Regions from separate parts of the Ammoniphilus oxalaticus genome, predicted to be linked through region 3. Evidence: riboswitches for the same ligand, from Rfam matches in the RefSeq annotation. Region 3 holds a riboswitch; each other region holds the start of a gene.

Region 1 (4,214 bases), on a different contig from region 3:
AATCCATTTACAGCGAACTGGACGCATCATATCCACTATCACAGTCGGTATACGCTAATCACAACAGCATAGCACCAACACAACAAGCCTTATTTGACGATAAGGTTCTTTCGTATGCGGCAAAACAGGCGATATATGCGAATAGGGAAGCGGAAGCCGCGGCAAAGCAACAAATATACGCCAATCGACAATGGGCTTATCCATTATTACAGTCCATCTATTCGGATTACGTGATGTATTCGAAGGATTTTCCGCTGAGCCAATCAGTGTATGCAGATAGATCAATGAGCTTTCCGTTGGGTCAAGTCATCGTTAAGGATGTGGAATCAGATTATTCGTTGTCTCAATCCATTTACGAGGTGACAGAAACATCCACACCATTACGCCAAACGATCTATGCTGATGTACAGGCGATAGCGCACACGAAACAAGTCATTTGGACGGATCGGGATTATAGCTACCCGCTATTGCAACGTATCATCGATCCCGACAAGTCCATCATCGGTCATATCAAGCTAGAGGGCGAGAGGGTCTTATACGTCTACCTAGTGGGCGAGCGCGAGTTATATGTCGAGTTAAAAGGAGGGTTGCCTATGCGTGATAATCAGAATTTCTCTATGGTGTCGGGTGACTCGAAGCTGATTGATGTAACCGTTGAGGGTGTGGACATGGCTGGCGTTACATCCGCTAAGTGGACGATGTATCAATATGGCGTGTGGAAGTTGTCCAAGACATTGCGGGAGGGCCTATCAATTAATGGCGATGTATTGCACATTGAGCTAAGTCCAAGTGATACAGAGGAGCTTACAGGTGTTTATACGCATGAGATCGAGATTGTGGACTCCAACGGAAATGTAAGCACGATTACAAGAGGAAAAATAACGCTAGAGCAGAGAGCGCCTAAGTGTCATATTCACTCTAGTTAGGAATAGAATACAATGAGTAATATCTCGTCGTCGCCTCCACCCTTTCGTTCTTTTATGAGCGAAGGGGTCTTTTTATTCACGATGTGTAATGAATCGAATAGGATGTATTAGCTCCTCGGTTTATTAATTGCTCATATATCTATGCCCCGCTGTTCTTTATTGGATAGTGGGGCTATTTTTTTGTGAATAATTACATTTGGGTGTAGGCATAATAAAATAACATCATGAGTGGCATAAGTTATCCCCTTCCATTAACCCTCTGTTGATTGTCAGCGGAGGGTTAAATCATTCACATAACATCATCAACAGAATAGGATGTATTGTCCCCTCGTTCGTGTTCGGACGGTTTATATAAAGTAAGTCCTACTCTCCGTACTGGATTGTGGGACTTACTGTTGTGTATATAATTACAAATAGTTAAAGGTATAACAAAAGCCGTCTTTACAGTGTTCTATATCCTATATCTGGTTTAGCCTTGCTATCTGTTATTGTACGGGTCTATTTCTAAACCTCAAAGGTGTGAATATTATTATAAGGATGATAAGAAGAAATGTTAGATTTAAAACGTTGAACTAAATTGAGCGTAAACTGTTTATAAATTTACAGTTTAAACAAAAAGTGTTAGTTTGTCACCAAATTTATGTGATATAATTTCCATTAACCAGAAAGGGGCAAACCAACCGAAAGGTTGGGACGCAAAGTCACAAGTCTAAGGTTTTGTACTAGGACGGCTGGATTACCTGGATTTTACACTTAAAGGGTGAAAAATCATGGTTAAAAAAGAGAAGGATAAAGATATGTTGGATCAAGAGTGGGTAAACTTAATCCTCGAGGCAAAGGAGATCGGGATATCGAAAGAGGAAATACGTGACTTTTTAATACATAAGATGAGTATATCTATTTAATATAACTTTGTCTTTGGGAAGAAGTATAAAGAGGATTGTGATCTATGATCATTGAAAAAAATAATACCCCTTCTTGATATTATTTAGTCCTTCGAACTATATTCTATTTCGAAGGATATTTTTATTGTACTTAGGCATTATCAGAATTATTTACATGTTTATTTTTTGATACTGCTTCTAGTCTCTAGTACCTCATTCTTTTTTAATTTTAAGAAATCTCTAAAATCTTCTTTTGATATATTCGAAGCCATCGCAATTTTAACCAAACTTATAGTCTCTTCATCAAGATTTTTATATAAATTAAGATTGATTACATTCACGCACAATACACCTCCATATATAAGAAGAATATAGCATAATGGCTCATGCATCAGCAAGGTCTTCGAAGTTTACATAATATTGATGATTAAAACCTTAATCTGTAGATCAATGGGCACTGGGTGATTGTGGAGTCCGAGAAGTAGGAAACTGCTTATGTATGACGGCGGTAACAGAAGAAGAGTTTATTCAAAGAGGTAGTCCTTCTGTCCTTAAACGAAAGCAGGGTGGGTTAATCTATGCATAATTTCAGATAGGTGGAGGATAATATGAATACTCTCCCTGAGTCCAGAGAGGCTCATTTTCTCCTAACCAATGGAGCATAGCCCCGCTGTCCTTAATCGGATGGTGGGGCTATTTTTGTTTACTCATGAATGTGTAGCAATTCATTGAATTCACCATAGGGTACTACGAAAGATTAGTACTTATCGAATTCAAATTGTCGAGTTAAACTATGCTCAATGAATCAAAGGGGAGAGGTGCCATAAAATAATGGAAACGATAGAAAAGGGAAAATGGTCAACTGCTTTAAGCGTTGTAGGGATTGCGTTGTTTATCTCTAGTTATTTAATTTCTGACGATCCTAATTTAGGTGAAAAGATTCTCATCGGGATAGTTTTTTTCTCAGGAATTGGATCTATGATCGCAAGTGTTTTTTTGGGAGTTGCGGCTATTAAGTCGAAAGAAAATGGACTACTCAAATATGTTGGTCCATTGATGATCTTAATCCTCATTTTAGGAATACTCCTATTTCCTTTGTTGTTGGGCTTAAATTTTGCACCATAGTCTTTTCCAAAAATAGGTTACTTGGAAACATGTTGTGAAATACGATCGGGTAGAGGGGCAATGTTGGGACTGTGGTAATTTTTAGCAAATCAACTGGTCTTATATGAGTTAATGATTTGTTAATTGTCTATTTAGAGGGATTTAACAGTCCATCATTATAATTGTAAGTAAATAATGGGCATATAAGATTTTTGTGTGGAAGGTGATCCAGTGTGATATTACTTATATTGTGTTGCGTAGTTCTTTTAGGACTAAGTGTTCTAACGGCCTCTCCTCAAGAAGTTCAAAAACATCAAGAAGATTTTATTCCCCAAAAGTATTTTTCAGACTTAGCATAAACTCAATCCATCTCTGTCATAGTAAAACCCTTCGCTACTATATCGAAGGGTTTTTTCTTTGTTTACTCATCACTTCTTCCGCTCTTTTCAAAGCATATAAAAACCTCTCCTTATCGCCGCTGCTCCTAAATTCCTCCCAGGCCCTTTTCAACATGATTGGATGGGGTCTGTCCTTAAGGATCGTGTACTTTTGCTCAATCATGTCTAATACCAAATTCTTTCTTCCAATTAGATGACTGGACTGCAAAAGTATTTCGCCTCTCTCTTTCATTGGGATTCCAAAACCAGATAAGAGCTCATCGTTTGTTTTCAGTTGGGCAATCATTGGTGCAACAATATCGATTAGGTCTAACGTGAGGGTATCGTGAAGAATTTGTGTGATGTGGACTTTTACCATAATGCACCTCCTGAATTTATAGGTAAATAGTATCATTCGGAGGCGGAGGAAGGGATGACGGTGTTGTGAAACTAAATAACCTAAAATACCGAGAAGGTATTTTGGGTTTAATGAGACCAGTAGGTCACTAAATTTATTATGAGTGGCCGCTGTTTAAGGGGAAAGCGAGCCAAACCCTTTGTAGGTCCCAATACTGTAAGTAAGGACAAGATTATTTTTATAGCATGTTGCAGACAAAAGTCAATAGACAGGGAACGGGCGTTCTTGTTCCGAGTATGTCCAGTGGGGGCTGGATTTCACTTTTTTATACGTTAGGATCATCATTTATGTATGCGGTATGGAAAATTGCAACCTCCCTAGATTTCATACGAAGTACAATTAAATAGCCATCTGGGGTAACTAAACAAACACGTCTTGTGTGGTCGTATCGCTTTCTCTTAGAGTCCCAACCAGCATAGATTCGGATGGATCAGTTAGTGCCTTTTTAATCCATCCGAATCTCTATGATGTCTAAGTTTCTAAAGATGGTTTATTTGTTCTGTAT
Region 2 (4,214 bases), on a different contig from region 3:
AGGTTATGTAGGCTTTTGGGGCGATCACGAGCATCAATTCCAGACGTTCCTCCCCGTCGCCTGTTTCCACATCATTTAAAATTGAAAAGTCAAAAACATATTCATCAAAAGGCGGTTGAATTTGGTTCTCAATTTCTAGCTCAATCGCTTTTCTTAATTCTTTTTTTGGCGCGTTACTTATCTGTAAAGGACGCAGCAATACTTGTTGGCAATCGATCGCCAAATGAATTGACTGGTTTTTCAGTCCTGTCTTCTCTTTCATCAAAAAAAGGATCTCAAAGAAATGGTCCTGATCAACGATCTGTCCCGCCGTGACCACCCCCGCAGGGATCGGCTCACTATAAAACTTCTTAATTTGGACGTCTTCCCCTGTTCGCTCCAGTTCTACCAATTTGATGATCGTATCCTTTATTTCCAAACCTACCGTTCTTTTATTTTTCCAAATTCCCCAGTTTAACATCACGCTAGCTCCCTTTTTAGGAACGAAGGATCCAGTTCAGATAAGCTAAAATGATCTCATTCCCCCAAAAATATGTAACGAAAATACCAGCCGCTAAAAAAGGGCCAAATGGAATCGCTTGTTTTCGTTTAACTACTTTCGCCAGCAACAGGATGACACCGATTAATCCGCCGAACAAGGACGCCAACAAAAAAGAGACAATCACCGGCTGCCAGCCAAGCGCCATCCCAACGACAGCCATTAGTTTGATATCACCGCCGCCCATCCCGCCGCGGCTAACAATCGCAATCAATAACAACAACCCGCCGCCGACCAACATACCGATCAAATACGTAAGCGGCGGTTGCGGATAGTAGAATAGGCGAACCATCATGAAATAAATGAAGAAAAATAAGTTCACTTTATTCGGAATAATTTTATACAATAAATCACTGATTGTAATCGAAGCGAGGAATGCCATTAACGGCAAAGCAATCAGCAACTCCAATCCCCAGCCTACCTTGTAACTAGTATAAACGAGCACGCTAGCGGTGAACATCTCCCCCACAGGGTAAATATAGGAAACCTTCGCCTGACAATAGCGACATCTTCCCTTTAATAGAAAGAAACTAATAACAGGGATCAAGTCTAGTGGACCCAAGCGATGTTCACAATGGACACAATGTGAAGCGGGAAACACGATCGATTCCCCTTTTGGAATACGGATAGCGACAACGTTGAGGAACGATGCGAGGAAAAGGGATAGAAGTGTGATGAAAATGAAGATAAGAGTGTTCATAGAGGCCTCCTTCTAATGGGTGTTAGCTTAATCATGTACGAAAAAAGAAAAGAAGACAAGCCCTATGGGGATTGTCTTCTAAATTATTTAGTTTAATCGATTGGTGTAGACTCACCTATAGTAACAGTTACTTTTCCTTGAACTATCTTTAATCTAAAGAATTTATTTGAATCTTCAGCAGTTGGAATTTGTGCATCATTAGATTTTACATCCAAATAATCCGTTAATTCTATTGATTCTTTGTCAAACTTTACATATCCCAGCCGAGAGGTTTCAGGCTGATTAATCCCCTCTGTCCTCGTGTGACTTGTAAGATCCAGCACCATTCGCTTTGCAGCATCCTCAATAATTGCCTGGGTTTGGGCATCACTATTAACTTTTGCACTATTAAAGTTAGTCATCACACTTGGTGCCGCAATTGCGGCGATGATACCCAAAATGACAACTACAGCGAGTAACTCGATCAAGGTTACCCCTTTTTGATTGTTCCAAAATCTTTTCAACGCCATCCACATAGTCAGTCACCCCCATTTTTCACAAATCAACCGCTATACTCCGTAAACAAAGCCCCTCCTTGAAGGGGGGGTATTTCGAATTATTATTCTTATTATGTCGTAGGCTTTTCATTGGCTGTTTTAAATCCATTAAATACTATTTTACCATTTGCATTAACAGTTATTTTTACTTCTGTAAAATATTGATTATTAGACGACTGCTTCGGCACGTCCTGTAAATAACCACCATCTACTAAATGAACCTTTATTTTAATGGTGCCATCCTCTGGTATCGGATTATCCAAAGCAAACCTTTGCACCGCATCTTTAATTATTGCTTCCGTCTGAGCATCCGAATTCGTTTTGGCACTATCAAAGTTCGTCATAACACTCGGTGCTGCAATTGCCGCAATAATCCCTAAAATCACAACAACCGCGAGTAACTCGATCAAGGTGACCCCTTTTTGATTGTTCCAAAATCTTTTCAACGCTTCCCTCATGTTTCTTTCCCTCCCATTAGTAGGTTTTAAAAACAAAAAAAATCCGCCCTCGCAACATAGAGGCGGGTTCGGTTGCGCTACTCGTTTCCTTCATTCTAAGCGCCCATCTACAGAATGAAAATCATCACGACCCATTTATAATTACCACTCATTTCCTGTGTCTCCATTATATAAAATTAGCCCATTCTCGACAAGAAGAAAATGCTAGAACCTGTTACAATCTTGTTAACAGAGGACGTCTCTCTGTTAATCACGTCATTCCTTCATATAATGCGAACATCGGCAACAACACAGCAAGCACTATAATTCCAACGATGAACGAAACAACAACTAACATGATCGGTTCGATCAACGACCTCATCCGCTCCGCCATTTGGTCCACTTCTTCCTCGTAATAATCCGCTACTTTCCCCATCACTTCATCTAGATTCCCCGTTTGTTCACCGATCGCAATCATTTGCGAGACCATTGGCGGGAAGATTGAATTTTCCCTAAAAGGTTGGGCCAGTGGTTGTCCCTCGCGCAAGTTATCTCGGGCTCGGTTCAATGATTGGGAAATGACTTGATTGCCGACGATGTCGACGAGAATTGCGAGTGTCGGCACAACAGGCACCGCCGCTTGGTAAAGTGTCGAGAATGTGCGACTAAACCGAGCCAGTGAAGATTTTATCAGCAAAGAGCCGACGATCGGCAGCTTCAGTTTAACCCAGTCAATTTGATAGCGCCCTTTTTCGTTTTTTCCATAGAGGAACAAAACAGCCCAAATGAGGACAGGCAAACCGAGCAATAGGAACCAATACAAGCCGACCCATTCACTAACCCCAAGCACAAAACGCGTGATCCAAGGCAACTCGAGTCCCACATTTTGAAATACAGAAACAAACTGGGGCACCACTTTCCACATTAGGAAAAAGCTGACGAGCACAGACAAGATCCCGACAGCAATCGGATAAAACAGCGCCGACTTTATCTTTCCTTTTACATTGTGCTCCTTTTCAAAATAGCCAGCTAGTTTGTCCAGCATGTCATCTAAGCTCCCGCTCGTTTCGCCTGCGCGAGCCATGCTGACAAAGATGACAGGAAACACTTTACGCTGCTGCTGGCAAGCCACTGACAATGATGAGCCAGACCGCACATCCTCCAGCACGATTTCAAGCGCCTTTTTCAACACTTTACTGTCCGTCTGCTGAACGAGAATTTGTAACGCTTCGGCAATCCCGACCCCTGCTCGCAGCAACGTAGCAAATTGACGGCAAAACACGACAAAGTCTCTTTGCTTGACACCTGGCGTTAAAATCTCAATGTCTTTCGTCAAGATCGTTTGCTTCCGTTCATTCAAGTGTGTGATTAGCATACCCTGTTGCTTTAAGTTCCGAAATGCTTCCCGTTTATCGCGGGCTTCGATCTTCCCTTGTATTCTCTTTTGTTGAGCATTGTAGCCCGAATACGTAAACTCTAGCATACGGCGCTCCTCCTTCCCTCATTAACCCAATTAATCAAATCGTCCGAGCAAACTTGGACAAATTTCATAAGCGGCTGCCGAGTTAATCATTCCTTGATTAACGAGTCGCGTAAGCGATTGTTCCATCGTCACCATTCCAAGTTGTGAGCCCGTCTCCATCATCGATTTAATCTGGTGCGCTTTTTCTTGCCTGATCAAATTTGCAATCGCGGTTGAATTGACCATCACCTCAAAAGCTGCGGTTCTACCACTTCCATCAAGTAGCGGAATCAACCGTTGAGCCAACACGCCAAGTAAATTACTCGATAATTGTAAACGGACTTGCTGTTGTTGACCTGTCGGAAAGGCATCAATGATTCGATCGATCGTCTGCGGCGCGTTCGTAGTATGAAGTGTCGCCAACACTAAGTGACCTGTTTCCGCAGCGCTGATTGCCGTGCTGATCGTTTCCAAGTCGCGCATTTCACCTACGAGAATAACATCAGGATCTTGACGCAATGCAGAGCGTAGACCGCTAGCA
Region 3 (4,214 bases):
AGGTAGCTGTATTTTGTGGTTCCAGTAAAGGATCATCAGATGTTTATATAAAAACTGCAAAAAAATTGGGTAAAGAACTAGCTAAGCGCGATATTACACTTGTCTACGGCGGTGCAAGTGTTGGCATTATGGGTGCAGTTGCGGATTCCATTTTAGAAGAAGGTGGAGAGGTAATTGGGATTATGCCAAGTTTTTTAGAACGAAGAGAAATTTCTCATAAAAAATTATCAGAGCTAATTATTGTCGATTCTATGCATGAGAGGAAAGCTCAGACGGCAGAACTTGTAGATGGGTTTATTGCTTTACCGGGTGGACCAGGAACTTTAGAAGAGTTCTTTGAAATTTTCACTTGGGCTCAACTAGGCCTTCATCAAAAACCTTGTGGCCTCCTAAACATCAATCAATACTTCGATCCACTGCTAGAGCTGCTTAATCATATGGCGAAGGAGCAGTTTATGCACGATAAATATCTTTCAATGGCGTTTGTCGACTCGGAACCAAGCAAATTACTTGACAAATTTCGATCATATGAACCACCAGCCACTAAAACATATGTCAACCAAAAATAGAAGTTGGTCAATTCAACTTGCCAGATTTAATAAAAAACTACATATACTATTCTTACTAAATTCAAAAATAAGCCCTCACTGTTATGGCGAAGGCTTATTTTTTCCTATCAATTTACTTCAACTATTATGCTTCCAAATAATTCTTCATTCACATAGGCATCTAACTGCCAAATTCCTGATTTGGGAAGCGTCACAGATGACGGTGATGTAGCCTCCGCTCCTCTAAGAGGACTAGGCAAAACCTTTGTAGGAACGTCCAATGGGAATGGATTGATTTTTTCTCCTGTTTGAATGTCTATAGCCTCTACCCTGAATTCAAAACTCTCATCACCCACGCCCCAAAAATGCCACAAATATTTATTCGTCTGTTCAGCAATAAACTCTGAAGGAAAAATAGCGATCTTGCCTTCAATACCTTGTATTTCTGAGCCTTCAACAATAAAAGTTGGACTTAATTCCACATCAGTATTACTTGTAGAATTTGCACCACATCCTACTAAAACTGATAAAGAACTTATAACAATGATACAAAAATGAAATATTTTCGGCATTTCTAACCTCCTATTATTTTACATCTATATTATAGACGAAAATCATTAGGAAAAGTTCCCTAATTTTATTTAAGATAAAGACATAGCAAAAGATATAACCCCCACTCATTTGTAGGGGTTATATCTTTGCTTACACTCTCTTCTGACACCGCTGAAAAACATAAGCACGTTCCTGCTTCTCTGTATCCACGATCACCCAGCGGGCTTTAATCTAAAGATCATGTTAAGGTTTTAATCATCAATATTATGTAAACATCGAAGACCTTGCTGATACATGAGCCATTATGCTATAGTCTTTTTATATGGAGGTGTATTGTGCGTGAATGTAATCAATCTTAATATATATAATAATCTTGATGAAAAAACTATAAAATTGGTTAAATTTGCGATGGCTTCAAATATATCAAAAGAAGACTTTAGAGATTTCTTAAAATTAAAAAAAAATGAAGTACTAGAGAATGAAAGCATTTTCAAAAAATAAACATGCAAGTACGAAATTATATTAAACAGATATCCTCATCTTATTTATTAAAAATTCACGTAATTCCTCTTTCGATATCCCGATCTCCTTAGCCTCGAGGATTAAGTTTACCCACTCTTGATCCAACACCTCTTTATCTTTCTCTTTTTTAACCATGATTTCTCACCCTTCAAGTGTAAAATCCAGGTAGCTCAACCATCTTAGTATAAAATACCTTAGATTTGTAGCTTTGCGTCCCAATCTTTCGAATAGTTTGCCCCTTGCTGGTTATGCAATAACAACATACCATAGCTTTTTAGTAACGTCTATGTAACCTTTCTTCTCGACTATACTTATAAAAGAATTCTCACCTTCCGTTAATTCATCAAAACGAATAAATTAATACTCAGTAAACCCACTTCCCCCAAAAAAGAAGGATGTAAAGTGTTGTTAACTACTAACCTAGCATTGGCTGCTATACAAAATCTATACAAGCCTTTAGTATCGGGTATAGATTTATACATCTATCGATTTATGTAGTTAGATCGGATACACTTAGTTAGACAATTAAATTAAGGTCTTGTAGAATCAAACTAACAGAAACGAGGGGATCTACAATGACCGAAAGAAGAGCAAGAAGAACGTTCACATCCGAATTTAAACACCAAATGGTGCAGCTATATGAGAATGGAAAACCTAGAGCCGATATTAACCAATGTTTATTTCTTTATACTGAAAATCTTGTATTTCTTTAATTTTCTCCCATTCTTTTTTAGACTTTATGAAATACTCGTTAATTTCTTGGATTGTATTGAATTTTGAATTTACTTTTTGTTCGACATCTTTCAAAACTTCAAATTTGCCAGTTATATCAGATGATATATTCGTAACTTGAGTTAGTTTTTTATCAAAAACTCTTTTCATTATCCATCCTGCAATAACCAAGAGTGCCGCTAAAAACACTCCAGCCATTGCTGTCCAAGTTGAAAAGAAACTAATTGTATCGGAAAGTGTATTTTCCAAAGTGTGAACTTGTTGCTCTAATAACAAGTTTTCAATTTTCTCAAGTATCTGTTGTTCCTCAAGCTCTGCTGGCCGTGTACCTTCAATCCTAATTATACTCAAAACTCTTCCCCTTCTTCCCTTCTCATCCGCTTCACCTTCCCCTGATATGTTAAGATTCTATATTCACCGAATGGAGGAAGCTCTCTGACTTTTGCTTTCCCTTCGCAAATCACAATCACACAACTGGACGGTATATCCATTATATCAAATTCCAGCCTATTTCTATCGTTTACCTCTATATCTAGTGATCTCATAGTCGGACCCCTCCCATATATGCTATAATCTAATGTGTCGAAAAGATTAGTCGGGAAGTCCTGGCTATTTTTTATGTCTGTTTATGCTCGTACTGCAAATGCTTTATTTACTTGTCTGAATGTCTATATCAGGAACAATTGATTCTGGCCTGAATACCACACGATAATGAAACGGATCAACATTAGCTGAATCTACTTGCTCTACGAAATAACTCACATTATCACTTAACCCTAAGTAATGGCGCTTGTACTCTCCTTCACCAACTTTGCATGTCACACGTAACGCCTTATCGCCAGTGATATCCAATGAACACAACCCCTCAACGGTTAGGAGGTATTTGTCTGTTATGCCATTGAAGAACACTATCCTCCTGTTTACCTCGAATGAATCTGCAGACTTAGATATATTGTGGTTTACCGTATCCGATTCCGTACTACACGCGGATAGTAAGATAGTCATTAAACCTAGAATAAAAATCGTGATTTTCTTTTTCATTTCTGTTTCTCCCCTTTTTTAAGTACCGTGTTTCAACTAACAGTACACTACTCGTTTTCTCTCCTATAGTCTTCAAAGCTGTCGTAATATTCTTGCTTGTTCGCCCTAAGTACATAATCATATAAGCAATCTACATGAACTAAATCCTTGCTCCCCATGGCATCAGTAACTACAACTTCACCTTCCTTCTCAATTTCTTTGCTCCAACGAGCACATTTTTCTTCATCACCTATTCCTCCTATCAATTTCTGAGTTTGTGTCTAAAACGTTATCATAATAAAACACACATTAAAAAATCTTTCAATTTCACCTCATCCTATTAACATTTTTATTATCCAAGGACTTCAGCACAATCCTCAATGAATCACCTTTCATATATTAATAATAGATTAAGAGAATGGAAAAACTCTCAATGCATAGGTTCTTACCATTTCTTAGTGATTAGCGGAAAGGTGGGATTCGGTTTAATGAATAAAAAATCAATCAAGGTGTCTTTAAATATAGCTTTAGCAACGTTGATCCTTTTTGTATCGCTTTTTGATTTCACTAGTAAGGTGGCATCAGCTAATTATAATTTAGCAGGTTTTTCGAAAGAGGAATTACAGGATATGTACCCCAATTCCTACGCTTCAATTTACGAAGCACTTTCAACTGTAAACCCAAATGGTTTTTTTGATGACAAAGAAGTAGATTATCTCGATGTAAAACATTTAATTCAGGCAATACTTGATACTGACCCTAATCTCTTTTACATTAAAAACTGGATAACTTATTCGAATAGGGATATTGAGTTTAACTTTCGTTACACAGAGGAAACCA

Evidence for each region. Region 3 has a riboswitch for cyclic di-GMP ahead of BEP19_RS04680 (anti-repressor SinI family protein). Riboswitches for the same ligand answer to the same signal wherever they lie in the genome.
Region 1: linked by a shared signal. The riboswitch ahead of BEP19_RS16285 (anti-repressor SinI family protein) and the one ahead of BEP19_RS04680 (anti-repressor SinI family protein) in region 3 are both predicted to bind cyclic di-GMP.
Region 2: linked by a shared signal. The riboswitch ahead of BEP19_RS06895 (prepilin-type N-terminal cleavage/methylation domain-containing protein) and the one ahead of BEP19_RS04680 (anti-repressor SinI family protein) in region 3 are both predicted to bind cyclic di-GMP.

The regions. Positions count from the first base shown of each region.
Region 1 is NZ_MCHY01000012.1:277-4,490, reverse strand. It holds gene BEP19_RS16290 (hypothetical protein) at 1-926, shown strand, start outside; cyclic di-GMP riboswitch class I at 1,587-1,670, shown strand; gene BEP19_RS16285 (anti-repressor SinI family protein) at 1,697-1,831, shown strand; gene BEP19_RS16280 (anti-repressor SinI family protein) at 1,990-2,151, opposite strand; gene BEP19_RS16275 (hypothetical protein) at 2,642-2,935, shown strand; gene BEP19_RS16270 (hypothetical protein) at 3,311-3,670, opposite strand.
Region 2 is NZ_MCHY01000008.1:144,586-148,799, reverse strand. It holds gene pilM (type IV pilus biogenesis protein PilM) at 1-460, opposite strand, end outside; gene BEP19_RS06905 (prepilin peptidase) at 477-1,238, opposite strand; gene BEP19_RS06900 (type II secretion system protein) at 1,331-1,753, opposite strand; gene BEP19_RS06895 (prepilin-type N-terminal cleavage/methylation domain-containing protein) at 1,846-2,232, opposite strand; cyclic di-GMP riboswitch class II at 2,290-2,372, opposite strand; gene BEP19_RS06890 (type II secretion system F family protein) at 2,483-3,694, opposite strand; gene BEP19_RS06885 (type IV pilus twitching motility protein PilT) at 3,725-4,214, opposite strand, start outside.
Region 3 is NZ_MCHY01000006.1:534,196-538,409, reverse strand. It holds gene BEP19_RS04690 (LOG family protein) at 1-569, shown strand, start outside; gene BEP19_RS04685 (DUF4871 domain-containing protein) at 677-1,120, opposite strand; gene BEP19_RS17555 (hypothetical protein) at 1,440-1,601, shown strand; gene BEP19_RS04680 (anti-repressor SinI family protein) at 1,623-1,757, opposite strand; cyclic di-GMP riboswitch class I at 1,784-1,869, opposite strand; gene BEP19_RS04675 (hypothetical protein) at 2,289-2,705, opposite strand; gene BEP19_RS04670 (XtrA/YqaO family protein) at 2,702-2,899, opposite strand; gene BEP19_RS04665 (beta-sandwich lipoprotein) at 3,003-3,395, opposite strand; gene BEP19_RS04660 (transglutaminase domain-containing protein) at 3,863-4,214, shown strand, end outside.